2 regions of the Acetobacter sp. DmW_125128 genome follow, and region 2 is predicted to be linked to the other one. Evidence: predicted binding sites of a transcription regulator. Region 2 holds the regulator's gene; the other holds the start of a gene.
What was found. The regulator LexA, encoded in region 2, represses DNA repair genes until DNA is damaged. The targets are predictions, from matches to a motif close to TGTTCTANNTANGTTC.
Positions count from the first base shown of each region.

Region 1 (15,467 bases), on a different contig from region 2:
GCAAAGGCAACGATGAAAAATGCAGCTGGAAGATCAGACCCGCTCCATGAGCTTGCGGGCCTTGCCTTCCAGATCGAGCCGCGTGTCCTGATTGCTCTTTGTGCGGGCAAAGGCCGTAATACCCTGCACGAAATCGAACACGCTTTCCGGTGGCCGGCCTTCCTCATGCAGGACCGTCTCGATGATTTTCGCCGTCTCGGGTTTCGAGAAGCCCTGTCGGCGCAGAAAACGCTCGCGGTCGTCCTCGTCACGGGCTACGATCTGCTTGCGTGATTCCTGAATTCCGGAAACGAACGATGCTGTGCTGGCGTTTGCGAAATTCCGCAGCGCAGGTGCAGCCTGTTGGACAAAGCGGGAGGCCGCAAACTTGCTGTGCCGGATCGTGATCTGCTGCAGATTTTCCTGCCCCCAGATCAACCGGTTCTGGCACACACCGCGCAAGTAGAAAGAGGCAATACCGAGGCTTTTGCTACCGACTTCGGAATTCCATGCGTAAAACCCCCTGAAGAAAAGATCAGGATCGCCATTTGGCAGCCGTCCCGCCTCGATCGGATGCGTATCATCGACGAGAAACAGGAAAACGTCCCTGTCCGAGGCATACAGGGTTGTGGTTTCCTTCGTGATGTCCACATGCGGATTATGGGTCATGGTCGCCCAGTCAATGACACCCGGTACTTTCCAGTTCGTATCCCCTGTTCCATTACCGGCAATTTTTCGCACCGCACCCACAAGCTCGTGGTCCCAGATCCGGCCGTAATCCGGCCCGGTCACGGCCCGCAATTCGACACGGCCGTCGCGGTCTCCAGCGTCTTGACCAGTTCCGCCCGATGGGACAGCAACCCATGCTGTAAGTTGATCGCGGCTAGCGGAGCCGGAAGATTACGCAGGTAAGACGACGGCGCGCTAACAAGGCTGCACAGTTGCCCGAAAGACCAATGGGTCGGCGCAACCGGCGCACTCTGGCCGGGGACAGACAGGGTCAGCCGCTCGGCGTTGTCGCGTGACGCGTCCACGCGGATGGCGCGGCTCTCCACCGTGCGCGCTGTCGCCCGTTCCGCACGGCTCAGGGTCGCCGCGTGCAGATCAGCGAGTGAGAGATAACGCTCGTCATCGGGCCGGGAATACCACTCGGACGCCACACGGTGGTCAACCCGGCCACGGGAAGGATCAATACGAAACCCGCTGGCGGGACGGGCTGAAGGAAGAACGGTCATGGTCATGGAAACTCTCCTCTTGCGCCGGATATTCGGCACAAAAGGCGAAGCCGCCCTCTCCCTCTTCAGGGCATGACCAACATGAAAAAATGCGGCTTCCGGAGACCGAAAGCCGCGTCATGACCATAGAGAATAATAGAGTGTTCAGAACGTTATCATGAGTTGTCGAGGTCGGTCTCCAGCATCTGATGCAGAGACTTCGCCCGTCCCATCCACGGTTGCGGCCGGATTTCCTTCAGCCAGTCTACAAAACTCGGGATAAAGCCGAAATCTTCGCGCATATGCTGCTCACCGATCAGCCGGACGGGCACGACCCTGCCCGTTGAAAGCGTAAGGGTGACACCAAATATCCGCTCCGCGAGGTAGATCCCTTCAGCATGATGCCGCAAGGCCCTGTGACGGAAGTCTGCCGATATCCGCTTGGACTCGTCGAAGAAGTCATGAATTGGCAGGAAATCGTCTACCGTTCCACCCCACTGCCGCACGGAAGAGAGGGCATGATGATAACTATGCGCCATGGTCGGCCTCCTCTGTCCAGCTATGTTCGTAATATTCCGAGGACGTATAGCGCTCGTTGAATTCAAGCGTGACGGTTCGCTCAGGCACGTCAAAAATGATATCGCCATATGCGCCATCATTATTTTCCCAGCCGCCATGCGTCTGTGCAAGGGCGTCGTAACAGACATTCTCGATCGCATCGTTGAGGGAGCCGGACACCTGGGTAACGTCAGCATCGGGCCATGACGTGGTCTTCATGGCAATTTCGCGCTGAAGAATGTCGGCCTGGTCTTCGGGCGTGACAGTGATATCCTCTATTTGGCCGCTGTCCCCCTCGCCATTAAAGGAGACCTTGACCTGGGTGATGCCGTGAAGGGCGAGTGTGGCGAATACAATCCGCCGGTTCTGCACCGCCGCATCTCTCTGCGCTGCTTCGTGACGTTGCCAGCGCAGCGTATAGTCAACCGGGGCAGCTTCAGGGGTGGCGGGGACGCCTGATGTTTCTGACATGACAAGCTCCATCGGATCATACAGTTGGAAGAAAGGGCGGGCCGTGACTCCGCGAACCTCGGGATCACGGCCCTGAGTGGTTGGGAAATGGTTATTCAGCGGCGATCTCGGCGTTCAGGAAGGCCGGCAGTTCCACGTCTTCCGCTGTGTGGTTCTGTTCCTCGTCAGGCGCGGCATGCTCAGGCAGCCCCGCACGCAGTGCTTCGGGCAACCAGCCGAAACCTTCGAGCAGCCGTTCCGCCTCACGGGCCATATCCGCTTTCTTGAGATGCGCGATCAGCCCCGCCGCCTGTTCACCGCGTGCTTCGCGCACGGCGTCCAGAATATGCGGCTTGGTCACGCGACCGAGATAGTTTTCGACCGTCGGCTGCCAGCCCGCCTCGACCGGATCAAGGCGCAGGGCCGATGCCAGCCGGTTGCTGCGGGCCAGTCGGCGCTCAATCGCGCGCGGAGAAACTGACCCGTGCGGATTGACCTTCTCGAACAGGGCATTCACCCCGAAAGAGAGGCAGTGCGCGAGAAGGGCCGAACGACTGGTCTCATCCAGCCGATCCAGCCACGCCCAGAGTTCGTCCTCGTCCTGCGGGAGATCCTGCTTCCATCCTTCGTGCCGCGCGCGCAGGGCATGGGCCGCCAGACTGCTGCCCAGATCGGGCGCCTGGATCGGGAACCCGACAACGCGCACCCCGCCTTCGAGGCAGGCACCGCTGCGATCGTCGCGGAACAGGCTGAGGCAGAGCGTGTGCAGGAATTCGGTCAGCGCCACATCAGGGTTGCTGGCAAACGCGTCCCGCAGGGCCAGCGTCCGCCATGCGGTCAGTTCGGAGAGCAGGCGATCCGGGATGGGGCGGCGGAGATCATCCTCGTCTTCGGCGTCGTCGGACGCGATGTGCTGTCCTGTCGCATCGGTGGTCGCGTTGTCAGCATGGTCTTCGGGAGCGTCGCCGTCTTCCAGGGCTGCCGCAGGATCGTGCGCGTCGGAGAGGTTTTCATCTTCAAGGTCTTCCGGATGGGCGAACCCGCGCTCGATCAGCAGCGTGCCGTCACTGTCGAGGCTGACGAAGGCCCCACCCCGCACGATGTCGCCCGGATCGAAAATTGCGGGACGGGTTTCAAGGGCTTCGATGGCCTGTTCAATCTCGCCAAGGCGATGATCGATTTCGTCGGGCAGTTCCTCGGCCTCGGCGTATTCGGCTTCTATGGTTTCCTGCTCCGCACGCAGGACGGCCAGACGTGCGGTCTCTTCCTCGGACAGCAGCGCCAGCGTCCCGTCGATCTCGATCAGGTGGCGGGTGTGCCCCCAGGGGAACGACAGGGCTGTCTCGACCCATTTCCAGCCTTCGGCCCTGACCTGCTCGGTGGCGGCCTGTAGTTTCTCCATCACGAGGCGGTCGAGAATGACAGGATCCTGCAGCCAGCCTCCATCATCGGCTTCGAACAGGTCGCGCATGACGTGACCGCCTGCCGCGACATAGGCGTCCAGACCGACAAACCGCGCACGAGCATCCGACGCCCTGACTGCCTTTTCCGTCAGCATCCGGCGAATGACGTAAGGTTCGCGATTATGGCTCTGGGCGACGATTTCCCAGACCTGCTCCTGACGCGCCGCGTCATCGCTGATGGAAAACGCCATGAGTTGCTCAAGCCGCATGCCGTCCTGTTCGTAGACGTCCAGCAGCTTTTCGGAGACGCTCATCAGGCGTAGACGCTGCTTGACGACCGTGACCGGCACGAAGAACGCCGCCGCGATTTCCTCCTCGGACATGCCTTTTTCGAGCATGTCGCGGAAGGCCCGGAACTGATCCAGCGGATGCAGGGCCACGCGCTGGACGTTTTCGGCGAGAGAATCATCCTCGGCGAGTATGGACGATCCTGCCTCGCGCACGACGCAGGGCACCGGGGCGGTCTTGTTCAGCTTCTTCTGCTTCACCAGCAGTTCGAGCGCGCGAAAACGTCGCCCGCCAGCCGGGACTTCGTAGGTGCCGGTCTCGGCCCCGCTGTCGTCGAGGACGGGGCGGACATTCAGGCTCTGCAACAGCCCGCGGCGCTCGATATCCTTGGCCAGTTCATCGATCGAAAGACCGGACTTCACACGCCGGACATTGGCTTGGGACAGGACCAGCTTGTTGAACGGAATGTCACGCGAGGAACTGAGCGCGATTTTGGAAACGGCGGTTGCCATGGCGAAAAACTCCATGACGGGCGGACAGGAGACTCTCTCCTACCCTCTCAACCCGTCACGGAATTCCCAACTTCACTTTCCCTCTTCATAGCCGCTTCGAGGTGCACGGCTTTCCCCATGAGGAAAGAACGGGCACGGATGTAGCCATGCGTAAAATCGCTTAGTGATCAACGGGAACATAGCCCGGCAGCTTTTCCATGTTATCGATCCAGCGCCGTAATGACGGGTAAGGATCAAGGGCGATGTCGCCCTCCGGCGCCAGTGCGAGATACGGATAGGCGGCACAATCCGCGATAGTGGGTCGGTCTGCTGACAGCCATTTCTGGGTGCTCAGATGCTGGTCAATGACCTTGAGCGTTCGCTGGCTGTTACGTACGGCATCGTCGTAACGCAGGGGATAGTCGAACAATTTCACAAGCCGTGCGTCTGCCGGACCATGCTGGATTTCATTGACGCTCACCGACAGCCACTCGATGACGGCTGCCCGGGTTGCCGGATCTGCCGGCCACCAGTCTGTCTTGCCGTATTTTTCCGCCAGATAGACGAGAATGGCCTGAGAATCCCAGATCACGGTCTCTCCGTCCTGCAGGACCGGTACCTGCTGCCAGGGGTTGAGGGCGGTGAACGCGGCTGTTTTATGTGCTCCTGCCACAAGGTCGACATCCTGAATGTCAAGTTCAATGCCCGTCAGCGCTGCGAACAGCCGAACCTTGTAGCAGTTTCCCGATGGGGGACAGTTGTAGAGTATTGGTAATGTCATAACCGGTCGTTCCTTGGTTTCTTCCGCCGGAGCAGATCACCTGTCCCCGGCGCATCAAGTTTGGAGACAAAACGAAATCAATGATCGACGCAAGGAGTGACCGGTCGGTACAATTCTGTTAACGCGCAATTCACCCCGCCATTCCCTGGCGTCGGGCGGTTGGAAAGGTGTTTTGCGCTGGGCGTATCCACCTCCTGCCTATTTCCCTACAGTGGACAACCGAAGCCGTTCACCGCGAGACCATAGGTCCAGGTGTTCTATTTGGCAGGCCACCCGACATAGGAGGCCGCCCAGTGCAAAAAGCGTTTCCACACGCCACTGACCACGGTAGCCAAAATGGGTGTCAAGGAAAAGCCTGAAGGTGCTTCTAATGGAAATTCCGTGACCTGAAACTGAGCCTGTCGAGACCCGAACTGGCCGGATCGTCGTCCCCTCCCCGCGCTCCGACCTGACGGAGCAATCCGGACAGATCGGTGAGTTCCAGCGTCACCAGATGCACGACATCCCCCTCGCGCTGGACGCGCCCCCTGGCGGCCACCATGCTGGCCGAGAGGATGATCGATCGGTATTTCTCGAAGATGTCGGGCCAGATGACCAGATTGGCGATGCCGGTCTCGTCCTCCAGCGTGATGAAACACACCCCCTCGCCGGATCCGGGCCGCTGGCGCACCAGCACCAGTCCGGCCGCTTCGACCCGTTTACCGTCACGCAGCACCATGGCCGTGCCGCAGGGCACGATCCGGCGTTGCCGCAGATCCTCCCGCAGGAACGACACGGGGTGGGCGCGCAAACTCAGCCCAAGATGGTTGTAATCGCCCACCACCTCGGCGCCGTCGGTCATCGGGACCAGCGCCATCGCCGGCTCGTCGGTTTCGCGGGACTGCGCAGCCGCGGCGAAGAGCGGCAGCGGTTCGTCATGCAGGCCCTTGATCGCCCACAGCGCCTCGCGCCGTGCCAGCCCGAACGCCGGCCGGAAAGCGTCGGCCTCTGCCAGACGCACCAGCGCTTCCTGCGGCACCCCGGCCCGACGCCACAGATCGTCGATCGAGGCGAACGGCCGCCGTAGCCGCGCCGCCACGAGCGCCGCCGCATGGGCGTTGGCCAGCCCCTTGACCAGGCTCATCCCCAGCCGCACCGCGAAACAGCCGCGATCGTCATCCTCGCCTTCAAGAGTGCTGTCCCAGCGGGAAGAATTTATACAGACCGGTCTGACCTCAATGCCGTGGTCCCGGGCATCGCGCACCAGTTGCGCGGGCGCGTAGAAACCCATCGGCTGGGAATTCAGAAGCGAGGCCAGAAACACGTCCGGATGGGTGCATTTCATCCAGGACGACGAATAGGCGAGAATGGCGAAACTGGCCGCATGGCTTTCCGGAAAACCGTAGGAGCCGAAACCTTCGAGCTGCTGGTAAATGCGCTGCGCGAACTCTTCCGGATAGCCCTTGCGCGTCATGCCTTCGAGCAGACGGGTCTGGAAATGGGACACGGTGCCGGTGTTCTTGAACGTCGCCATTGCCCGACGCAGCCCGTCCGCCTCGGCGGCGGTGAAGTCCGCGCAGACCATGGCGACCTGCATCACCTGCTCCTGAAACAGCGGTACGCCGAGTGTGCGCTTGAGCACCTCCTCCAGTTCCGGTGTCGGATAATCCGGCTCTTCCAGCCCCTCCCTGCGCCGTAGATACGGATGGACCATATCTCCTTGTATCGGGCCGGGTCTCACGATTGCGACCTCGATCACCAGATCATAATAGGTACGCGGCTTGAGGCGCGGCAGCATCGACATCTGCGCGCGGGATTCGATCTGGAACACGCCGATGGTGTCCGCCTTGCGGATCATGGCGTAGGTCCGGGGGTCTTCGGCCGGGATGGTCTGAAGCGTGAAATGCTGGCCCTTGTGCGCAGCGAGCAGGTCCAGCCCTTTTTTCATGCAGGTCAGCATGCCGAGCGCCAGGATATCGACCTTCATGAATTTCAGGGCGTCGATATCATCCTTGTCCCATTCAATGATCTGGCGCTGATCCATCGCCGCCGGCTCGATGGGCACCAGCTCGTCCAGCCGGTCGCGGGTCAGCACGAACCCGCCGGGATGCTGCGAGAGATGGCGCGGTACACCGATCAGACAGCGCGCGAGGTCCAGCGTCAGGCGGATGCACCGGTCGGTCAGATCGATCCCGGTCTCGGCAAATTTCTCTGCTTCGACATGCCGCGACCAGCCCCAGATCTGTTTGCTCAACAGAGCAATCACGTCCTCCGGTAGCCCCATCACCTTGCCGACGTCGCGCAACGCGCCCTTGGCGCGGTAGCGGATCACCACGGCGGTCAGCGCCGCGCGGTCGCGACCGTAATGATCGTAGACCCACTGGATGATCTCCTCGCGTCGAGCATGCTCGAAATCCACGTCGATATCCGGTGGTTCGCCCCGTTCCTCGGAAATGAACCGCTCGAACAGGAGCGTGGTGCGCGATGGGTCGATGGCGGTGATGCCGAGCACGAAGCACACGGCGGAATTGGCCGCCGAGCCCCGTCCCTGGCAGAGAATGTCCCGTCGCCGCGCTTCACGAACGATGGAATGCACCGTCAGGAAATACGGCGCGTATTGCATGCGCCCGATGAGCGTGAGTTCATGGCGCAAAATCGTCTCGACGTCCGGCGGGATTATGCCGCCATAGGTCTCCCGCGCCCCCTGCCATGTCAGGTCCTCCAGCGCCTGTTGCGGGGTCTGGCCCGGAATCTCGATCTCGTCGGGATACTGATAGGCCAGATCGTCCAGAGAGAACCGGCAACGTTCGACGATCTCCATCGTGCGGTCGATCGCCTCAGGATACCGCGCAAACAGCCGCGCCATCTCCGGCGGTGGTTTCAGGTAGCGGTCGGCGTGACGCTCCCGGGCAAAGCCTGCGTGCTCGATGGTGGTGTTGTGCCTGATGCAGGTGACGACGTCCTGCAGGATGCGGCGATCATGGGTATGGAACAGCACGTCGTTGGTGACGACAGTCTTCACGCGCTGGGCGTGGGCGAGATTGGCCAGGTCGTAAAGCCGCATCTGGTCGTTGGGGCGGCGGCGCAGGGTGAGCGCCATATAGGCGCGGTCACCGAACGCCTCCCGCAACCGCCGCAGATGCGCCGCACACTCCTCGTCGGCGACATCCGGCACCAGCACGGCGAGCAGTCCTTCGCCCCATTCCACCAGATCACGCCAGAGCAGGCGGCACTTCCCCTTCCCCGCCCGGGCCTTGCCGAGCGTCAGCAGGCGGCACAGCTTGCCATACGCGACCCGGTCGGTCGGATAGACCAGCACGGGCGGCGCGTCCTCCAAATCGAGGCGACAGCCGACAACCAGGCGCACCCCGAATTCCTTTGCGGCAAGATGCGCCTGAACGATGCCGGCAAGCGTGTTCCTGTCGGTAACACCGAGGGCCGTGATCCCGAGCGCCTTCGCCTGCCCGAACAGTTCACCGGGCGACGACGCGCCGCGCAGAAAGGAGAAATAGCTCGTGACCTGAAGTTCGGCGTAGCGCGGTGCCGAAGCGCTCATGCGAAGAGCCCATGCAGGAACCAACGTTGCGATCCGGTCTCGCCGTGTTCGCCGTCACCGGCGCGGAACAGCCAGAATCGCTCGCCAGACGTATCCTCGACGCGGAAATAATCCCGCGCCGTGGTCAGCTCCGCATCACCTTTCCACCATTCTCCGAATATTCTCTCCGGCCCGTCTGCGCATTTCACCTTGTGGCGCAGGCCTCGCCAGACGAAAAATACCGGAGGATGGTCGGGTAGCATGGCCATGGTCTCGATCGGCTCGGGTCGCGGCAACAGACGGGTCGGTCGCGGCCAGCCTTCGGGCCAGGTCGTATCCTGAATTGGCGCAAGCGGCGGTACTCGCTGAACTGAACGCTCGGGAACATCGCTTTCCACTGGCACAACGCGGTAAAGCGCCCCGCTGCCCAGCCGGTTGGCCAGTGTATCGACCAGTCCGGACAGATCGGCCTCCGGTTCTTCAATCAGGGATGAGACCTGCTGGCGCCGCTCCACTGGTTCGGCCAGCATGGCAATCAGTTCCATACGCTCGATGCCAAACCCGGGTTCGATGGTCTCAATCTGGTCAGACAGAAGACGCAGCAGATGCTTCGGATCGCGGACGGGCCGAGCCAGCGCGAGACGCACCGCCTGCACGGCGTTGTCGACACGATGCAGCAGGAGATCCAGTCGCCGTGCACCGAGGCCGCGTTCTTCGAGGCCGATGCAGAGCGGCGGCACCAGTTTGCCTATATAGCGCGCGATGGTTTCGGCGGCGGCAATTGGCTCGGCGAAGTTGCGCGACACCGCGACGGGATCGACCGGACGGATCGGCAGGATGGGTTCCTCCACCCTGCCATAGGCCTGATCCAGCCTTCGTGTGATTTCCGGACCGAAGCGCAGCACCAGCGGGGCGCGAGGCGCGTTCTCGAGATCGCGGACCCGAGTCAGGCCGAGGTCGGCCATTCCGGCAACGACGTTGGTCGGGAGGCGGAGAGCAGCGATCGGCATATCCGCCAGAGTAGCGACGTGCTCTCCGGGTGGAACGACAATCGCCGTGCCCGGCGTGGTGCGCGTGACAGCATAGGCTGCTCCGAGCGTATCAGCGACGGCGGCTCTCGCCGTGATACCGGATCCGTTCAGGCGACGAACAATGTCACGTAACATTGTGGCCTCACCGCCCAGGAGATGATCGGCTCCGGTGGTGTCGAGAACCAGCCCGTCCGCCGACTTGCCGGACGCATCGACCGCCACGATGGGACTGACCCGCTGCTGCAGCCACAGCGCCAGCCGTTCCAGCGCCGCACGGTCCGCTTCGGGCTGACCGTCCTGAACCGCCAGGCCCGGAATCAGCGCCTGCGCTTTGGCAACTGGCATTCCGATCACCACCCCGCTTTTACGGGCAGCGCGGTCGGCGGCCAGCACGACGCGACGACTGCCCTCGCGCCCCGCGAGGACCAGTGGCTGTTCAGGCGGAGGCGCGGCGTCGCCCTGCTCGCGGCGGAGCCGGTCGGTGGCCCAGAACGGAAGCCAGATCACCGTGGTTCGCCTCGGCTCCTGCTGTTTTGTCCGGACTTCCGGCAATCCGCAATCCTGCCTGTCCATTTCGTACCTCCACCTCGAAGTCGGCGCTTTCGCCGGATCGTGTCCGGATCAGTTCCAGCAACCAGCGGCTCTCCCCTACCCCCTGAACCGGCAGCGGCGCCGATGGCAGAAGCGAGACCCGCCAGCGTGTGGTGCTCGCCGTCGGCTGCCCGAAATCAGCGGCATCCCTCTGTCGTCTCCACCGTCGGAGGGCGAGACCGATGCCGCCACCGCTTTCAGCCGCGAGTTGCAACCGGCGCGAAGCCGTCATGGTCAGGCGACCGACTTCGGCGACCACCGCGCCCAGGCCCGGATGACGCAGTCCTTCCTCGAAACAGGCCAGCACGTCACGATCGGTGCCACTCTCGACAAAAAGCACCCGCGAGGGTGGAAGGCCAACCTGCTGAAGTGCGGGAGTAAACAGATCGGCAACTGTCACAATCCATAACACCTGACCTTGTGTACGTGCGGCGATACCGGCAGCAAAACGGGCGGCGGCAGCGGCGTTGAGGGCGTCGTTGCCGCCTCCAGCGATCTCATGCAGGGCTCCGAGAGTCAGCCCTCCACCGGGAAGTCTCCGGTCGATCTCCGCTAACCCAAAGGGCAGTGTGGCACGCTTGCGACTGGTCTGTCCTTCGAGACGACTGATCGCGGCCCGCAGCGTCTCCAGACCGGGTTTTTTATGGGTTTCAGCAGTCATGTCACGGCTCGGCGTCCCTTATGCAGGCAAATTTCCTGATTATATGTTCCTGATTTGTTCCAATCATGCTACGCAAGTCAATGCAAATTCGCTCTGTATCCGGCATGCTGGTTAGCGATGTTCGATCAGTATCGTTGATGAAAGTGCGCTAAGGAATTGAATCCAGAACCTTCTCCTGCTTCGGGCAGCGATGATTATCTGTCCCGTCTGAATGAGGCCCAGCGACAGGCTGTCACGCACGGGACCGGAGTCTCGACAGGCGGGGCGGATTCATCCCCGCTGCTGGTCATCGCCGGGGCTGGTTCGGGCAAGACCAACACACTGGCCCATCGGGTCGCGCATCTGATCGCCTCAGGGGCTGATCCGCGCCGCATCCTGTTGCTGACCTTCTCGCGCCGCGCCAGTGTGGAGATGACGCGGCGGGTAGAACGCATCTGCAAAACCGTGCTGGGCGACAAGGCCGGACCTCTCGCTGACGCGCTGGCCTGGTCTGGGACGTTCCACTCCATCGGTGCGCGGCTGCTGCGGGAGTATGCCCAGCAGATCGGCATGGATCCGGCGTTTTCGATCCATGACCGCGAAGATTCCGCTGACCTGATGAATCTGATCCGCCATGATCTGGAATTTTCCAAAACCGAGAAGCGGTTCCCCGGCAAGGGCACGTGCCTTGCCATCTATTCCCGTGTGGTGAATTCAGGCGCGCCGCTCGCCGATGTATTGCTGAAGCACTATCCGTGGTGCGCGGGCTGGGAAGCCCAGTTGAAACAGCTTTTCGCCGGTTATGTCACGGCGAAACAGGAGCAGAGCGTGCTGGATTATGACGATCTGCTGCTGTGCTGGGCGCAAATGGTCAGCAACCCGGTTCTGGCCGCAGATATCGGCGGCAAATGGGATCATGTGCTGGTCGATGAGTATCAGGACACCAACCGGCTGCAGGCGGAGATGCTGCTGGGCATGAAGCCCGATGGCCGAGGCCTGACGGTGGTGGGTGATGACGCGCAGAGCATCTATGCCTTCCGGGCGGCGACCGTGCGCAACATTCTGGATTTTCCAGTGTCTTTCGATTCCCCGGCGCGCATCGTGACGTTGGATAGGAACTATCGTTCCACGAAACCCATTCTGGATGCCGCCAATGCGGTGATCGGCGAGGCGACGGAGCGGTTCACCAAGGATCTGTGGACCGAGCGGGCTTCGGAGGAAAAGCCACGACTGGTCACTATCTGGGATGACACGGCGCAGGCCAACTACATTGCCGATCGAGTGCTGGAAGAGCGTGAGGCCGGAACACCAATGAAGCAGCAGGCTGTGCTGTTCCGGGCTTCGCACCATAGCGGCACGCTGGAGGTGGAACTGACCCGGCGCAATATTCCGTTCGTGAAATTCGGTGGCCTGAAGTTTCTCGACAGTGCGCATGTGAAAGATATGCTGGCGCTATTGCGTTTTGCCCAGAACCCACGCGACCGCATCGCGGGCTTTCGGGTATTGCAGCTTCTGCCGGGCGTGGGGCCGGGTTCAGCCCGGCGCGTGCTGGATACGATGGGCGAGAATGCCCATCCCTTCGAGGCGTTGAAGGATGTCAAAGCGCCACAGCGGAGTGGTGAGGTCTGGGCGGGTTTCGTGAATATGCTGACCGCTCTCGGCAGCCATCAGGTCGGCTGGCCGGGCGAGATTGCAGCCGCGCGGTACTGGTATGAGCCACATCTGGAGCGGCTGCACGAGGACGCCTCCACCCGTCTGGCCGATCTGGTGCAGCTTGAGCAGATTGCCGGAGGGTACCCGTCACGCGAGAAATTCCTGACCGAACTGACGCTGGACCCGCCGGATGCCACGTCCGATCAGGCTGGCGTGCCGTTGCTGGATGAAGACTATCTGATCCTCTCGACCATTCATTCCGCCAAGGGGCAGGAGTGGAAGAATGTGTTCCTCATGAACGTAGTCGATGGCTGCATTCCGTCTGATCTGGCGACGGGCGAGCAGGACGATATCGAGGAGGAACGCCGCCTGCTCTATGTGGCCATGACGAGGGCGAAAGACAGTCTCGATATCATGGTGCCGCAGCGTTTCTATGTGCATGGCCAGCACAGCCGGGGCGACCGACATGTCTATGCTTCACGTACACGCTTCATCGACCGGGACATGCTGCCATTGTTCGAAGCCGTGTCATGGCCTGTCGTGAAACCGGAAGAGCAGGCAAGGCAGGAGGCGGTGAAGTCGGTGCGGATCGATATGGCAGCCAGATTACGCGGCATGTGGTCGTAAGGGAGCAGGCGGATGTGCAATCTCTATTCCATGACTTCCAACCCGCAGGCGATCCGCGAGATCGCGAAAGTTCTTGAGGATCGCACGGGCAATCTCCAGCCGCTGCCGGAGATCTACCCGAATACGATGGCGCCGATTGTGAGGAACGGGGAAGGCGGTCGTGAACTGCTCATGGCCCGCTGGGGTATGCCGACTCCCCCCGGTTACCTGAAAGGCCATAAGGTGGATCGCGGTGTGACCAATATCCGCAATCCGGGATCTGCATGGTGGAAGCGCTGGGAAGGGGTGGAGCACCGCTGTTTGGTTCCGCTGACAGCGTTCTCGGAACCCGAGCGTTTGCCTGATGGGAAATCACAGCCTGTGTGGTTTGCCCGCAGCGACGGAGAGCCGCTGGCTTTCTTTGCCGGTATCTGGTGCCGATGGACATCCGTGCGGAAACTGGCTGATGGAGAGACAACGGATGACCTGTTTGGATTTCTGACCACCGAGGCAAACCGGGAAGTTGGAGCCATCCATCCGAAAGCCATGCCGGTGATTCTGACGCAGCCGGATGAGCTGGATGTGTGGATGAATGCGCCAGCAGAGGAGGCGCTGGGGCTTCAACGGCCTCTGTCAGATGGGCGTTTGGCCCGTCGTGAACCACCCTACCTCGTGGAAAATGGAAGCTAAAATGGGATCATACTTCTTGCATTTTTCATCCCGGATATAAGTAGAAAAGACGAGTGCAACAAAAATCCCAAGTATGCTGATCTCTCATCAATCAGAGTTAATCGTGTGGTGATCTCCATATCGTTGGGCTCATACTTCCCGAACGTGCGAGACATCGCCGCCATTGGTCGGCGGTGCAGAGGCCTGCCGGAAAGACGAACACACCAGACCCAAAGCAATCGCTACAATGCCTGTAGCGTGCCAGAGATGCAGACGTTCGTGAAGAAACAACGTCGAGAGTATGACTCCAAAGGCCGGGATCAGATGAATGCTCAGGCCTGCACGTTCCGCACCAAAAAATCTGACAGCGCGCATGTAGAGTAAATAGGCCAGAACGGACGGAAAAATGCCCACATATAAGGCAGCTGCGGCAAATGAAATCGTCCAATGAGCAGATGTCGCACTTATCGGAGCGATGAACCAGAGCGGCAACAGGAGGCAGACGCCGATCGTGATATGAGCACCCAGCACACCCAACCGGTCGAGGTCTGCCGGCAGGCGACGGATCCAGAGCGTGTAAAACGCAAAGCAAGCCATCGCAGCAAGGACAACAGCATCTCCCGGCACGAGCGCGAGGGCGCTCCATTGTGACCATTGGCCGTGCAGAACCAGCGTGAACACGCCCAACAACGAAAGTATCAGACCAGCGCCCTGAGCGAGTGTAAGTCGCTGCCGGTAAAAGATCGCACCGAAGAAAACAATCATGAGTGGTATCAGCGCGTTCATCAGAAGGGCGTTGCTCGCCGTGGTCGTTCGTACACCAACATAGATCAGGGCATTGAAGCCGACGATCCCTGTAAGCGCCGTCCCGAGCATAAGCCAGCGATGCTGCCAATAACGAGGAGCATCACGGCGCATGATAGGGAGCGCAAACGGCGACAGGCAGACAAAAGCAACGACCCAGCGGACGGTCAACAGGGTCAGGGGTGCGGTCAGATCGCGAACCGCACGGCTGACGATAAAATTTCCGGCCCAGAACAGCGGTGGCAATCCAAGTGACGCATACGCCATAACACGCTCTACGATGCGTGGAGTACGAATGCGGTTTGCGGTCATACGTCGTGGCTCGACGATACGATCCCAATATCAGGTCCCTCCACCCAACCGAGCGACAGAGCCTTCCTGCGTCGGATCACCTCTCGAATACGCACATCAAACGAACGCCCTGCACCGCTCCACGAAACAGACGCCTCACCCGTCAGATGCAGAAGATCACCGTTGTCGAAATTGATGAAGAGAAGACCAGCCCGAGGATTTTCCAGAAAGTTTCCAAACGTGTTGAAATAACGATTACCTGGGTAATCCGGAACAGTCAGGACATCACCGTTGAGCTGCACAAAACCTGATGGTCCGCCGCGATGCGAGACATCCATGCCGCCGTGGACGACAGACGATGCGCAGGAGGCGATGAAGAATGTGCTGGCGGTCATGATGACGTCGCGCGCCTCAGCGTCTGGTGCCGGATATCTCTCCACGGCACCGGGTAATCGAAGCAGCGATCGTGGCTCACGTGGGCGGATATATTTTGGACAGTTTCCG
Region 1 covers NZ_VHOP01000010.1:21,539-37,005, forward strand. The annotation lists partial or broken gene FKW19_RS04185 (DUF932 domain-containing protein) at 34-1,220, opposite strand; gene FKW19_RS04190 (DUF6915 family protein) at 1,370-1,732, opposite strand; gene FKW19_RS04195 (DUF6878 family protein) at 1,722-2,222, opposite strand; gene FKW19_RS04200 (ParB/RepB/Spo0J family partition protein) at 2,314-4,404, opposite strand; gene FKW19_RS04205 (glutathione S-transferase family protein) at 4,565-5,164, opposite strand; gene FKW19_RS04210 (error-prone DNA polymerase) at 5,532-8,699, opposite strand; gene FKW19_RS04215 (DUF6504 family protein) at 8,696-10,216, opposite strand; gene FKW19_RS04220 (ImuA family protein) at 10,146-10,961, opposite strand; gene FKW19_RS04225 (ATP-dependent helicase) at 11,118-13,220, shown strand; gene FKW19_RS04230 (SOS response-associated peptidase) at 13,233-13,889, shown strand; gene FKW19_RS04235 (DMT family transporter) at 14,019-14,984, opposite strand; gene FKW19_RS04240 (pyridoxamine 5'-phosphate oxidase family protein) at 14,981-15,467, opposite strand, start outside.
Region 1: the regulator LexA is predicted to act here: its motif matches at 11,006-11,021, upstream of FKW19_RS04220 (ImuA family protein).

Region 2 (15,467 bases):
GTAGGGAAATACCTTGAAGCCATCTTCCGTAAGAATACGGGCGGCCTCTACAAGCCCGAACACATCTGGCTGGAGCGTATCCAGCTCGCCAATCACTTCCAGCTTGATCCAATCCGTGCCGAACACTTCCCGCGCCATATGCGCAGTGGTGACGGCTTCTTTAACCGTATGGCAGCCCGCCGTGTTTGGCAGCACAGGCACCTTGAGTTCCTGAATAAGAGACCAGAATGCCTGTCCAGCCCGCTCCCCCGCAGATTCGCGGCGGAGAGAAACGGTCACAACGCCCGGCTGTGCCGCCAGCACGGCATCGCGCAAAATTTCAGGAGATGGATACTGCGCTGTACCCAGCATAAGTGGCGAGACAACATCCTGCCCGTAAAATGAAACAGCCATGCCCTTAGCCCCCTTGCATAGGAGCGACAATTTCAATTTGCGCACCCTCTTGCAGCTGTGTTCCCTCTCGCGTGGCCTTGGGCACAAACCGACCATTCAGCGCCGTAGCAATGCGTGCGCCGCTATAGCCAAGCTCATCTATCAGGGCCGCCAGTGTTTTGGCGGATACTTCGTGCGCTGTATCGTTAACCACAACTTTCATCGGGCGTTGCTCCTTAGGCTTGTGCGCCAAATATCAAATCCGCCGCCTCCCGCGCCCGAGCGGGAGAAAGCAGAAAACCATGCCGGTACATACCGTTGATATAAATGCGTTTTCCATCCTGCACCACGCGCGGCATGTTATCTAGGTAAGATGGCCGTAAGCCTGTGCCCATTTCCAGAATTTCTGCCTCGGCAAATCCGGGGTGGAGGGTCCATGCCGCGTTCAGCAGTTCCATCATGGAACGTACTGTCATGCTACCTGCATTTTCGCTTTCAATCATGGTGGCACCTACCATGAACACATGGTCAGCCCTTGGCACAATGTAAACAGGTATACGGGGGTGCAACATGCGCACAGGGCGATGCAGCGTTACATCCGGGCAACGCAACAGCAGCATTTCACCCCGCACACCTCGCAGGCCCTCTAGCTTGTTACGCGCAGCCAAGCCGGTGCAATCCACCACCCAGTCAAACGCAGCTTCATTCGGGCTTATTTCGCCAAACTCGGCACGGCCACTCAATTGCTCCAGCCGCGCCAGAAGGGCCTTTAAGGCTTTACGCGGATCTACATGCCCTTCATCGGGAAAAAACAGTCCTTTATGGAAACGGCCTGCCAGATCTGGCTCAAGCTGGGTAATTTCTACCGTACCTACAGTCTGAAAATGTGATGTGCGGCGGCCAAAGCGGGCAATTTCACCCACATCTCGCGCAGGCGCTAACACAAGGCTGCCCTCACGCGTAACATCGGGCACGTGCTCCGCCCACCAATCTACCGAATCGATAGATTGGGCTGTTACTTCCTCTGGCGCAGATTCGGCCTCGCACCATGGGGCAAGCATACCGCCTGCCATCCATGAGGCCCCGGCTCCCACGCGGCCTCCGCTGTCATACAGGGTAACATCTCCACCCCGTTCGGCCAGAGCTACGGCGGCTGTCATACCCGCCACACCGGCCCCTTTTACCAGAATGCGCGGTTTGCCGTTCATACTCTCTACCTTGCCTCCGTTACTGGCGATGTGCTGCTACAACTTGGTGTTATAACACGCCTCAAACCCTGCTTCTGCAAGAGGTTATGCCGCTTTAATGTTCAGAATGCGCGCACAAGCAGCACCATCAACAGGCAACATTCCGTTACCGCCGTGGCAATCCAGCGCATGCCCATGTAACCGGGCGGCAACCATCCACGTTGCCATGCCCCACGCTCTGCCAATGCCACCAGCGGGAAAAGCACAGCCAAAATTATCACCCCGGCAAGCGGCACCCATGCATACGCCAGATAAGCAGCAATCCATCCGGCAAAGGCAGGCACAACCCCCAAGACCAAACGCAAATTATCTGCTCTGTCTGCCCCGCTGGTTAAAATGGCGCGATCAAGCTCCAGCGCCAGACCCCAATGCACGGCTCCAATAAAGGACAGACACACCGCCCCGTAAATGACCAACGCCATTAACAGATTGGGCACTGGCACGCCGGAATCGAAAAATACAATGCCGCATGTGCAAGCAACAAAGGGCAAAAGCCCTGCCACCATGAGCACGACAGCCAGAAATGGAAGTTTTTTCATGAACGTGCAGCAGGCCTTTACCTGATAATTTCATACCCAATGTGGTTGACAGAAAAGCCCAACAAGCGGCCACTAGCAACCGTAGGCAGATTTACCCTGCCCACCGTGTTCCGCCCGGAACCAAAAAAAAGAACACCGGCTTCTGCCCGCCAGAGGCCAGACAATAAAGGAACGGAAACACCAATGAGTGCCATTGTTGACATTATCGCACGTGAAATTCTGGACAGCCGCGGCAACCCAACGGTTGAAGTAGATGTGGAGCTGGCATCCGGCGCCAGAGGGCGTGCGGCTGTTCCTTCTGGTGCCTCAACCGGTGCGCATGAAGCCGTAGAACTGCGTGATGGTGACCCCAAGCGGTTTGGTGGCAAGGGTGTTCTCAAGGCTGTTGAGAACATTGAAAACGAAATCCTGCCCACGCTACAGGGTGCCGAATCGGCAGATCAGATTGATATCGACAACGCCATGATTGATCTGGATGGCACACCCAATAAAAGCCGTATGGGTGCGAACGCCATTCTGGGTGTATCTCTTGCCATTGCCAAAGCCACGGCAGCCGAACTGCATGTTCCGCTGTACCGCTACATTGGTGGCGTGTTTGCCCATGTTCTGCCCGTGCCGATGATGAACATTGTCAACGGTGGGGAGCATGCAGATAACCCCATTGATATTCAGGAATTCATGGTGCAGCCGGTGGGTGCGCCTACTGTGGCCGATGCCATCCGCTGGGGTTCGGAAATTTTTGCCCAGCTCAAAAAAGCCCTGAGCGCTGCTGGTTACAACACCAATGTTGGGGATGAAGGCGGCTTTGCGCCTGCCCTTAAATCTGCCGATGAAGCACTGGGCTTTATCACCCGCGCCGTAGAAGCCGCAGGCTACCGCCCCGGTGAGGACGTAACCTTTGCGTTGGACTGCGCAAGCACCGAATTTTTTAAAAACGGCAAATACAACCTGAAAGGCGAAGGCAAGGAATTCGATTCCGCTGGCATGGTGTCCTACCTGTCTGACCTTGTGAGCCGTTACCCGATTGTTTCCATCGAAGACGGCATGGCAGAAGATGACTGGGAAGGCTGGGCCCTACTCACGCAGGAACTGGGCAAAAAAGTCCAACTGGTTGGGGATGATCTGTTTGTAACCAACCCAGAACGCCTGCGCCGTGGCATTCAGGCTGGTGTTGCCAACTCCCTACTGGTGAAGGTTAACCAGATTGGTACGCTTACGGAAACGCTTGAAGCCGTGCAAATGGCCCAGCGCGCTGGTTACACTGCGGTTATGAGCCATCGTTCTGGTGAAACGGAAGATTCCACCATTGCGGATCTGGCTGTGGCTACAAATTGTGGACAGATCAAAACCGGCTCTCTTTCCCGTTCTGATCGGACAGCCAAATACAACCAGCTCATTCGTATTGAGCAGGAACTGGCAACTGCTGCACGCTATGCAGGCCGCACCATTTTGAAAAACGCATAAGCTACAGCGCTTTTGGCGCAACAGATTGCAAAAAAGCTGCCTCCCCACCCGGAGGTGGCTTTTTTCATGCCCTCATGCCTTGGCGCTGCCACACTTCATGGTTTAGACAGAAAGGAAGACCCAGAGGTGCAGGCTAAGCTGCACAGAACCAGAAAAAAGGCAGCGCCAGAGTGCAGATCGGTCGTTTCATTCGTCGCACAGTGCGGGCGGTTGTGCCCCCTTTGGTTTTTCTTGGCATTGCGGGCTATTTTGGCTGGAACGCAACGCAGGGCGATCATGGTATTCAGGCCTATAAGCAGCAATTAGGTCTGCTGGAACAAGCCAAGCAATCCAAACAGGATGCTATTGCTGAGCAAGCTGCATGGCACCGCCGCGTAAATGGCTTGCGTGAGCAATCTCTGGATACAGATATTCTGGATGAACGCGCCCGCGCCATGCTGAACATGGCAGACCGTAACGATATTGTTGTGCCTTACGATAGGCGAGACCCGCTGTTTTAAGCGCCTTCCCCTAATATCTGTGCTGGATACCGCATTTTTCTGGCACAATCAGGCATAAAAAAAACGGCGCTCTCGGGCGCCGTTTTTCGTATCCACATTCCGAAGAATGCAGATTATTTGATTTTAGCTTCGCGGAACACGACGTGCTTACGCGCAACCGGATCGTACTTCTTGAGTTCCATTTTGCCGGTGTGTGCACGAGCATTTTTCTTGGTCACGTAGAAGTAACCGGTGTCCGCCGTGGAGACGAGACGGATCTTGATAACGTTGGTCTTGGCCATGACTTCCTCAGCAGAGCATGATGTACGGAGCCGCATAAACGGCACCGACGGTGTTCAAGTGCCGGCAAAATGCGCATACAAGTGCAAAAGGTCAAGTATTCTTGCATCAAAGCGGTGCAACAGGCCCAAAAAGGAGGAATTTTTATGCTGGATGTGGCTGTTGCGCGCGCCCGAATTCTTGAAAACCTAAAAACATGCGGGCAGGAAATTGTGCCGCTTTCACACGCCTGTGGCCGGGTGCTGGCCCAGCCGGTGCATGCCCGCACTGCCAACCCACCGGTTTCTGTTTCCGCAATGGATGGATACGCAGCCAAAGCGGAAGATGCGCTGGAAGGCGCAGTTTTGCACATTGTGGACGAAGTGCCCGCTGGCCACCCATCCGCCGTTACCGTGCAGAAAGGAGAATGTGTGCGCTTATTTACCGGCGCGCAAATTCCCGCTGGCGCAGATACCGTTATCATTCAAGAAAACGTGCAGCGTGAAGGTGACCACGCCAAGCTGGCTGCTCCGGCGCGCCAAGGGCAGTATATTCGCCAGCAGGGGCAGGATTTTCAGAAAAATGACACGTTATTGCCAGCAGGGCGCAGACTCGGCCCGCGTGATATCGGGCTGGCGGCTGCGGGTGGGCATGTCTGGCTTACGGTTTCACGCCGCCCGCGCGTGGGTATTTTGGCCACGGGTGATGAAATTATCCTGCCCGGAGACCCAGCCCCTGCGGATGGCATTTTTAATTCCGCCTCCTTCATGGTGGCAGCGCTTCTGCAACAACAGGGCGCAGAAACAATTATGCTCCCCATTGCACGAGACAATATGGAAAGCCTGACAACCCAGTTCCGCCAAGCGGCCACGCTGGACATGCTGGTAAGCATTGGTGGTGCAAGCGTGGGAGATTACGATCTTGTCCGCCCTGCGCTGGCTGAAATTGGGTTGCAGCAGGATTTCTGGAAAATTGCCATGCGCCCGGGCAAACCGTTGATGTTTGGCCAGCTCGGCAACACACCCGTTATTGGTCTGCCCGGTAACCCAGTGGCTGCCATGGTGTGTTCCATCGTGTTTGTAACCCCTGCCCTGCACGCCCTTATGGGCCTACCCGTTGGCACCGAACTGCAAACAGAACCCGCCATTCTGGGCTGTGATGTAAAAGAAAACGATACCAGGCAGGATTTTTTACGCGCAACACTTGCGCCCTCCCCACAAGGCGCTGTACCTGTGGCCACACCTTTTTCCCGGCAGGATTCAGCCCAGCTGAATATTCTCAAGCAAAGCCAGGCTCTGGTCATTCGTGCTCCCTTTGCGCCAGCACAAAAAGCAGGCATGCCCTGCCAGATTATCCGCCTGCCCTGATCTCTCCCTTGACATAAAAAGAGAACTTATATAGAACAAGGCTAAGATTTTCTTTTCATTACGACAGCCGCTTTTGAGGTGCGATATGCTAACGCGCAAACAGCACAAACTTCTGCTTTTTATTGATTCGCACCTCAAACAGACAGGTTTTTCGCCTTCCTTTGATGAAATGCGTGAAGCCATGGGCCTGCGCTCCAAATCTGGTATTCATCGGCTGATTTCCGGGCTGGAAGAACGCGGTTTTTTGCGCCGTCACCACCATCGGGCACGGGCTTTGGAAGTTATTCAACTGCCAGAAATGCAAGAATTGCCACCCAATGTGGTGCGTGCCAGCTTTACCCGGCCTAAGGCTGAAACCGTAAGAATTCCGCTTTATGGGCGCATTGCAGCAGGCCTGCCCATAGAAGCCGTGCCAGATACCTCCCACGTTCTCACTGTTCCAACAGAAATGCTGGGTACGGGAGATTATTACGCGTTGGAAGTAGCTGGAGATTCCATGGTGGATGCTGGCATTCTGGATGGTGACAACGTAATTATCCGCCGCACGGATCAAGCCGAAAACGGGCAGATTGTGGTGGCGTTGATTGATGAGCACGAAGTGACGCTCAAACGTCTGCGCCGCAAGGGCAACATGATTGCGCTGGAACCTGCCAATTCCAGTTACGAAACCCGTATTGTTCCGGCTGAAAAACTGCGTATTCAGGGCTGCTTGGCTGGGCTTATCAGGCAGTATTAAGCAAAGTGCCTGCGTGGTAAAAAACTTCCCCCGTAGGCATCTGCTTTTCTATTCCGAGCAGATATCATCCCATTGCGGAAAAAGCTTTGCCAGTTCGGAAACCACAGCAGGCGTAATTTCCGCACAAAATGGTACTTCTGCCAAAATACGTACCTTACCTTTTTGCTCTATGGTCTCACGGTTTTCTGCATTAAGCGGGCCGCTTAACACTACACCGGCCACGGCAATCTGCCGTGTGCGTAAGGCTTCCAAACTCAACAAAGTATGATTGAGAGTGCCTAGCCCGCTACGCGCTACTAGCACGACGGGCAAGCCCCAACGCTGTGCCAGATCAATCATCATCAGCTCTGGCGTTGCAGGCACCATCAGGCCACCTGCGCCTTCTACAACCAATGGTTTGTCTGCTTCACCTTGAGGCAGCACCAGTTGGGCCGGATCAATCTGCACGCCTTCCGCACGTGCAGCAGCATCGGGGGAAAGTGATGCAAGAAAAGCCCCTGCGGGTTTGAAACAAGGCGCATCCCCCGCAAGATGCTTAACCGTAGGGGTATCCCCTTCTTCATCCGCCAAACCGCTTTGCAGGGGCTTCCAATAAGCGCCCTGCCAACGCTGCACCAAACAAGCAGACACAAGGGTTTTGCCTATGCCGGTATCCGTGCCCGTTACAAACACACCCTTACGTGGCGGTTTGCGAAAACAGGCATACCCAACCCGCCACGTAACGGTGCACCCTGCCTGCTGAAACCGCAAGGCAACACGGCGCAACTGAACTACGGATAATGGTACGGCCCCTTCACGTGGGGTAGATGCACCTGTTGCTTTCAGATGCCTTACAAAATCCATCCCATCTGCAAAAGCCTGCACAATATCCTGCTCAGCCCAACCGCCAGAAAACGCGGCCGGTCGCCAACTTTGTGCATCGGCCAATTCTGGATAAACCGGGGTTGCCGCCTGCCGCCCTTCCTGCTGGCAAGCCTGCTGCCATTCAGCAAATGTACCGTCCAATAATGTTGAAACCGCAAACACACCATCCGGAGCCAAAAGCCCTGCAAGGTTGCGCAAAACCTTTTCTGGTTCAGGCAGCCATTGCATAATCAGGTTGCCACAAATCACATCAAACGGGCCAGAAACATCCGGCGCGGCTGCGTCCATCTGATGGTAGGAAACAGCTTCTCCTAGCCGCATTTTAGCCCGCGCCAGCATATTCGGGGCAAAATCTGTGGCCAGAATTTCTGCTTCTGGCCAGCAAGCATGCAGATGCTCTGTCAGCAATCCTGTGCCACAACCAATTTCCAAAATACGCAGGGGACTTTTGCCCGCCATGCTGGTTTGTATGCGCTGGAACAATTCACGCGCCGCCACACGCTGAACCGTGGCAGCTTGATCATACTTTTCCGCAGCATCAAAACTTTTACAAATACGCGCGGCGCGGGTGGGTGTTTTCATGGTTGTTGTTCCATCCTGTTGCGCAGCATTTCCAAAAACCGAGCACACTCAACCGGGTGCGTTTGAGGAAGCAAATGGCCACCATTTTCTACCCATTTTATATGGACCGAAGCCCGAAAAGAAACCTCGGTCATACTGGGGGAAGCAATTTCATCCTGCCGCCCCGCCAATACATTTAATGGGTTTAATGGTAAATCTGCCCGTACATCTTCCGTGCGCAGAATATCCAACCCATATGCCAGTGCTTCTGGCTGGCAGCGTGCCGCCAAAACGGAAGATGCCCCACAACGCTGGCGAAAGTCATTCACCACAGCAGCAGGTTCGCGCCCCAAGCCACGTATCATGCGTTGCACAATACGCGGTGCCACACCTTCAGGAAAATCTTCTCGGCTGGCAAAACAGGCAAACGTGTTGATACCTGCAAACCTGCTTTCGGCTGGCCAAACGCCCTGCCTGCGTTGCAGCATCAGCCACATGAACCCAAGGGAATGGCCAATTCCCAATATGGGGTGCTGACTTTGGCGCAGATCATCCAACGTAACCGTTTTTTCTGCGCCAGTGGTTTGTGGTTTCAAAAAACCCAGATCCAGCGTTACGGCATCTGGCCAATTCAGTTGCATAAGCACAGGTTGCCAGAATTCCGGCCCAAACCCCCAGCCATGCACAAACACGGGTAAAAGCCGCGCCATTATGCCATGCCTTTGCTGGCGCGGATAAACGTATCAGCCAAAGCCTCCATTTGCGCCCATGTATGGTTGGCATGAAAAACCACCCGCAAACGGCAGCTCCCCGGTGGCACAGTAGGCGGGCGAATAGCCACAGCAAGAAAACCCGCCTCTGCCATTTTCTGGGCCAGAGTGCGTGCTTGTGCCTCCTGCCCTACCAGAATGGGTACAATCTGGGTGCTTGATGGCCCGGTATCCTGCCCGGCATCGTGCATTTTCTGGCGAAAGCTGGCGGCAAGTGCGCCAACATGAGCGCGGTGGGTATCCATTTGCGGCAGCAGATCAAGCGCTGCATCAACGGCCCCCAACACCAAAGGAGACGGCGCGGTGGAATAAATAAAACCGGAAGCTGCGTTATCCAACCATCTGCATAAGCCTTCAGATGCTGCAATAAACGCGCCCATACTGCCTAAGGCCTTGCTAAATGTGCCAACCACCACATCTGCCAGCCCGTTTGCCAGCCCGGCACCTTCTGGCCCCAGTATGCCGGTTGCGTGGGCTTCATCTACGCACAGTAGCGCATCGTATCTTTGGGCCACCTCATGCAACGCGGCAATATCCGCCACATCACCATCCATGCTGAACACGCTTTCTGTCAGCACAATGCGTAGGCCTGCCCCTTCGATTTTCTGAAGTTGGCTTTCAAGGTGCGCCACATCATTATGGCGGAACCGAATCGGGCGGACACCTGCTGCTGCACAACCATGATACAGGCTGGCATGAATAAGCTTATCCGCCAGAATAACGGCGGGAGCACCACATACCTGCGCAGAAAGCCGCGCCAAAGCTGGCACCAGCGAGGCATTGGCCTGCCAGCCAGAAGAAAACAAACGTGCCGCCTGCATATGCTTTAGCCGCGCCACGCGCTTTTCCAGCACACAAGCCTGGGAGGATGTACCCGTTACCAACCGGGAAGCACCACTGCCGCTGCCTTCTGCCTGTGCCCAAGCGGATGCGCGCTCACGCAACAAAGGGTGCATGCGCAGGCCCAGATAATCGTTGGACGAAAAATCTATGACCACAACGCCATCTGAACGCTTGAGCAGCGCACCACCCGCATATTGCCATTGCTGACAGGTGCGCAAACGCCCCTGAGCAGACAGATCCGCCAGCCCCTTCTGGAAAAGATTATCAAACCGCGTCATGTAACATGTGGTGCCGCAGCCTGAAGGGCGGGTCAATCATCTATGGGGAAACATTCCATGACAGAAGCTTCCGGCTCATCTTTATCTTCCATGCCGGAATGGTACACGCAGGGCCTGCCCCATATCTGGCTGCCTTATAGCCAGATGAAAACAGCCCCTGCGCCTCTTGCCGCCGCAAGCACGCATAACACGCGCATTACCCTGACAGATGGTCGGGAACTGGTGGATGGCGTGGCGGCATGGTGGACAGCCTGCCACGGCTATAATCACCCGCATATTCACCAAGCCGTCTGCCGGCAAATGGAAACCATGCCTCATGTAATGTTTGGCGGCATGGTGCATGAACCTGCCTTACGCTTGGCGAGCAGATTATGCGCCATGCTACCGGGAGACCTAGAGCGGGTGTTCTTTACGGATTCAGGTTCGGTTTCTGTAGAAGTCGCCATGAAAATGGCTATTCAGTACCGTTTGAACAAAGGGCAAACCAAACGCACCAAAATGCTGGCGTTCCGTGGCGGCTATCATGGAGACACACTGGCCACCATGTCTGTTTGCGATCCGGAAGAGGGTATGCACCATCTCTATGGCTCTGCCCTGATGGAGCACGTCATCTCTCCCCTGCCAGTAGATGCGGCCAGCACGGCCGTTTTTATGAATCTGTTGGCAAAGCACGCGCACGAACTGACCGCCATTATCACCGAGCCTTTGGTGCAAGGTGCTGGCGGTATGTTGTTTCATTCTCCACAAACACTGCGCACCTTACGCAAAGCTGCGGATGACCATGATGTTCTGCTGATTTTAGATGAAATCTTCACCGGCTTTGGCCGAACAGGCACCATGTTTGCCTGTGAACAGGCTGGTATTGTGCCCGATATTATTACGCTTTCAAAAGCGCTTACCGGGGGCACCATGGCCCTTGCCGCCACAGTAGCACGCCAACATGTGTTTGAGGCTTTCCTTTCTGATAACCCCGAACATGCGTTAATGCACGGCCCCACCTTTATGGCCAACCCACTGGCTTGCGCCTGTGCCAATGCCTCGCTTGATCTTTTTGAAACCGCGCCACGCCTTCAGCAAGTCCAAGCTATCAACGCGTTTCTCACTGAGGCGCTAGAACCCTGCCGCACGCTGCCCGGCGTAAAGGATGTGCGCACACTTGGGGCTATTGGTGTTGTAGAACTAGAAAAAATCAGCAACCCGGATGCATTGCGCCAACGTTTTATTGCTGAAGGCGTGTGGATACGCCCTTTCCGCAATATTGTTTACCTAACACCTGCTTTTACCATTGAAAAACAGGATTTACGCAAACTTACCAATGCTATTTATAAAGTATTGTCCTGAAAAATCGTAAGGTCAGGAAGATGAAGGTGCTGTGCGCGTCCATGCCGCCGCAGCATGTTCATCTTCTTCCCGCGCATCCACCCATGCGGTATGGCCATTGGCAAATTCTTCTTTTTTCCAAAACGGCGCGCCGGTTTTAAGCCGATCAATCAAGAACGATGTGGCCGAAAGCGCAGCACCCCGATGGGCCGCAGCCGCCCCAACCAGCACAATGGGTTCGCCCACTTCTAACCGACCAACCCTGTGTATAAGGGTGCACCCAAGCAGGCTAAAGCGCTGCATGGCCTCCTGCGCAAGTTGGTTGAGAATAGTTTCCGTCATGCCCGGATAATGTTCCAGTGTCAGGCTCAGCAAGCCATCTCCACCACGCACCTGCCCTACAAACAGGCCCATACCGCCAATGTGTTCGGAAAGGTTGGAAAGGCGCAAGGTTTCAGCCCCTATGTCAAAAGCTGCCTGCTGCACCAGAACACGGACAGACATAAGTATCAGCCGCCCGTCATGGGGGGGAAAAACGCCAGCTCATCACCCGGCTGCACGCAGGTATCAAACCCGCCCAGCTTTTGGTTGATGGCCACACGGATGCGAGGCGTCGCTGCAAACACCTCATCCAGCTTAGCATCGTGCAGGCGCAGTTCCTGCACCAAAGCCGCTACAGGCACACTATTGGATGGCAGAGTAACCTGCTGGCCTTCGCGCCCCAGTTGCTCACGCAGGGCGGCAAAATAAAGAATATTTACTGAGCCTGTCATGGCCTGCCTACTGCGGTTTGAGTTTTCAGCCGTTTCATCTGCCACGCTTCAACAGCGTAGCGGTTAATGATGTACGGTAGAACGGTTATCTTTGATGGTGCTAACGGATCCATCTGGCTGGATCAAGGTAATGGTACCATCATCATTTGGGATTTCAATGGGGGCCCCATTACCACGATGCGCCCCGTATTTGCTGGAAACATCTGGTTCTGCATCTGGCAGTTTACCTGCCGTGCCTCCCCCAATAACACCGTGGCGAATATCTTCTTTTTCGCCAATACTCATTTCCTCGCCATCAGGAAGCTGCGGGCCTGCGGCAGAGTCTCCGCCCAACACGGTGCCAGCACGGTCTTTTTCAACATCTTCCAGCGTAGGCAGCGGCGTTGGTGGGCCGGGCCACATATTACCGCCTTCTGGCAGGATGGGGACATCTACAGCAGACTGCCCCCTGATCCGCCGCATGTTTAAATCATCCCCGGTGGCTGCATTGGGGTTTTCACCCGGAAGCGTTGCTGTATCCGAGACAAACTTGTCAAAGCCTGCACATCCGCTCACGATCATACATAAACCTAGAAGAGCGGCTTTCCGCATGCCCTGACTCCGCAATCATCATCTTTCAACAGCAGGCGAATCATTCCCTGCCTGCGATTGCGGCCTTTTAGAACCGCACCTCATGCTAAATAACGGTTTATCCACCAGACACAAGGCGATGCAGCAAAATGAAGTTATTTTTCTGGAATAGATGCAACGTATTACTAAAATAGTAACAAAGTTTTTTACATTTCAACATGACGTAGGCCGGTTGTTAAATAATCCCAGCCGGTTATCAATGTAAGCACCGCAGAAATCCAAAGTAATACAGCACCAATAAGCGCAACTGGCAGCCACGGCATACCCAATAAAGCGCCTGTGCCATCCCCCGCCAGCAAAAAACCAATAGCTGTCATCTGGAAGCCGGTTTTCCACTTTGCCAAACGGGTTACAGGCAAGCGTGCGCGGCGTTCCGCCAGATATTCCCGCATGCCGGACACCAGAATTTCACGGCACAGAATAATAATGGCAGGCCATAAACCCTGATAAGGCAGGCGTGCAAAACCAGCCAGAACCATTAAACAAGCCCCAACCAGAAGCTTATCTGCAATGGAATCAAACATACGCCCGAAATCTGACATCTGATGGCGTGAACGTGCCAGCTTACCATCAAAATAATCGGTTATTCCCGCTAGAATAAACAGCAGACACGCCAAGGCATCTGTGCGCGGGCTCCCCCATGCAGCCAGAGTGACCACAATGGGTATGGCTACAATACGCGAGATTGTCAGGACATTCGGCAGATCTGTCAGCATTGCGAGATATAGTAACCTATTTCCTGCACTGCTGGAATGGCTTATGCCATCGCAAAGGTGTCAGATACCCAGAATTCTTCTGCAATGCTCATATGCCCATATTTATCCCGGTGTCCAATCCGGGTGAAAATGGCCGTAAATGGCGCGCGCTGTTTCCCGGCTGATACCATGAGCGGCTTCCAGTTCTGCCAAACCAGCCTGCTTGATGGCGCGCGCTGAACCAAATGTGTTTAACAACAGCTTTTTACGTGCAGGCCCAATACCGGGCACATCATCCAGTTCGGACTTCACCAGTGTTTTGGATCTACCAGACCTATGGGTGGTAATGGCAAAACGGTGGGCCTCATCGCGCAGCCGTTGCAAATAGTACAGTACGGGGTCTCTCAGATCGAGCTGGAAGGGTTCCTTATCCTCCGTATAGAACCACTCCTTCCCAGCATCGCGGTCCGGCCCTTTGGCAATACCTACAAGTTTTACACCCGTTACGCCCAGATCATCCAGCACACTGCGCACGGCAGAATATTGCCCTGCCCCACCATCAATCAGCAGAACATCTGGCCAGTTAGAGGTATCGCCCTCTTCTGCCTCTTTCAAAGCGCGGCCAAAGCGGCGTTCCAGCACTTCGCGCATCATGCCAAAATCATCCCCCGGCGTGACAGGACCTTTGATTTTGAACTTGCGATACGCCTTGCGGTTAAAGCCCTCCGGCCCGCCCACAATCATAACACCATAGGCGTGCGAGCCCTGAATATGGCTGTTATCGTACACTTCTATGCGTTCTGGCGGCGCATCCAGCCCCAGAACATCTGCCACGCCTTGTAGCAACTTGGCCTGCCCTGCGGTTTCCGCCAGCTTGCGGCTTAGTGCATCCCGCGCGTTGCTCACGGCATGGTCAAGCACCTGCTTTTTCTCGCCCCTTTGCGGCGCAAGAATTTCCACCTTGCGCCCCCGCCGAAGAGAGAGTGCCTCTGTCAGCAGCAAAGATTCCGGGAGTTCATAATTGACCAAAATCTGTGCTGGACAGGGTTTGTCATCGTAAAACTGCGCGATAAAGGCAGAAAGCACATCTGCGGGTGAGGCATCCTGCGTATGGGCGGGAAAGAATGAGCGGCTGCCATTATTACGCCCACCGCGAATGAAAAAGACCTGAATACAGGCGTGTCCGGCCTCCTGCCACAGGGCCAGCACATCTGCATCCTGAAGAGATGCGGGGTTGATTACGCTGGATTCCTGCATTTGCGCCAACGCACGAATACGATCGCGCAATACAGCAGCACGCTCAAAATCCAGCGCTTCTGCTGCCGCATTCATTTCCTGCCCCAAGGTTTCACGCAGCGCCGTATCCTTGCCAGAAAGGAACTCTCGCGCCTGTTCCACCAATTTGCCGTAAGCTTCCTGATCTATTCGATCCACACACGGGCCAGAGCAACGTTTGATTTGATAAAGCAGGCACGGCCGGGTGCGTGCGTTAAAAACCGCATCCGTGCAGGAGCGTAGCAGAAAAACGCGCTGGATCAGATTAAGGGTCTGATTAACCGCCCAAGCCGAAGCAAACGGCCCCCATAGGCTGGCCCCTTTAATGGCCTTGCCACGGTGTTTGGCAATTTGCGGAAACGCATGCGCATCTGTCAGCATCAGCCACGGATAGCTTTTGTCATCCCGCAGCAGAATGTTGAAGCGCGGCTTCATGCGCTTGATGTAGTTGGCCTCCAGCAACAGTGCTTCGGCTTCCGTATGGGTGGTAACAATTTCCATTGCTACCGTTTCGGAAACCATGCGCCGTAGCCGTTCGGGCAAGCGGTTAATGTGGGTGTAAGACGTTACCCGCTTTTTAAGCGCCAACGCCTTGCCAACGTACAACACTTCCCCCTTAGCGCCGAGCATACGATACACGCCGGGTGAAAGCGGCATGGTTTTAAGTGCATGCCGAATGGCCTCTACCCCCTTTACAGCAGGGGCTGCTTGTTCCTGCGCCACAGGCAGGGTATCTGAAGGGGAAGAATCAGCTGTCATCATACGCTCTTGGTCGAAAGGGAAATTTCATCCACCGTTTTTGTGGATAACTCTGTGGAACAGCTGGGGCTGACTCATCATAAACCGCAGAAAGTCAGCCCTTTCAACAGATTGCACAGTTTTTGGTCATTCCCGCCAACTCACTGATTTCAAAAGATTTAATGTGTTGCGGTTTTTTGACACCCTATGATTTTTGAACTTTTTGTTGAAAATACG
Region 2 covers NZ_VHOP01000018.1:111,162-126,628, forward strand. The annotation lists gene FKW19_RS07235 (thiazole synthase) at 1-393, opposite strand, end outside; gene thiS (sulfur carrier protein ThiS) at 398-595, opposite strand; gene thiO (glycine oxidase ThiO) at 609-1,580, opposite strand; gene FKW19_RS07250 (DUF3429 domain-containing protein) at 1,682-2,158, opposite strand; gene eno (phosphopyruvate hydratase) at 2,342-3,622, shown strand; gene FKW19_RS07260 (septum formation initiator family protein) at 3,793-4,122, shown strand; gene rpmG (50S ribosomal protein L33) at 4,236-4,403, opposite strand; gene glp (gephyrin-like molybdotransferase Glp) at 4,473-5,747, shown strand; gene lexA (transcriptional repressor LexA) at 5,833-6,483, shown strand; gene bioD (dethiobiotin synthase) at 6,532-7,929, opposite strand; gene FKW19_RS07285 (alpha/beta fold hydrolase) at 7,926-8,618, opposite strand; gene FKW19_RS07290 (8-amino-7-oxononanoate synthase) at 8,618-9,799, opposite strand; gene FKW19_RS07295 (adenosylmethionine--8-amino-7-oxononanoate transaminase) at 9,842-11,140, shown strand; gene FKW19_RS07300 (molybdenum cofactor biosynthesis protein MoaE) at 11,153-11,623, opposite strand; gene moaD (molybdopterin converting factor subunit 1) at 11,629-11,892, opposite strand; gene FKW19_RS07310 (hypothetical protein) at 11,956-12,483, opposite strand; gene pgsA (CDP-diacylglycerol--glycerol-3-phosphate 3-phosphatidyltransferase) at 12,669-13,238, opposite strand; gene uvrC (excinuclease ABC subunit UvrC) at 13,341-15,254, opposite strand.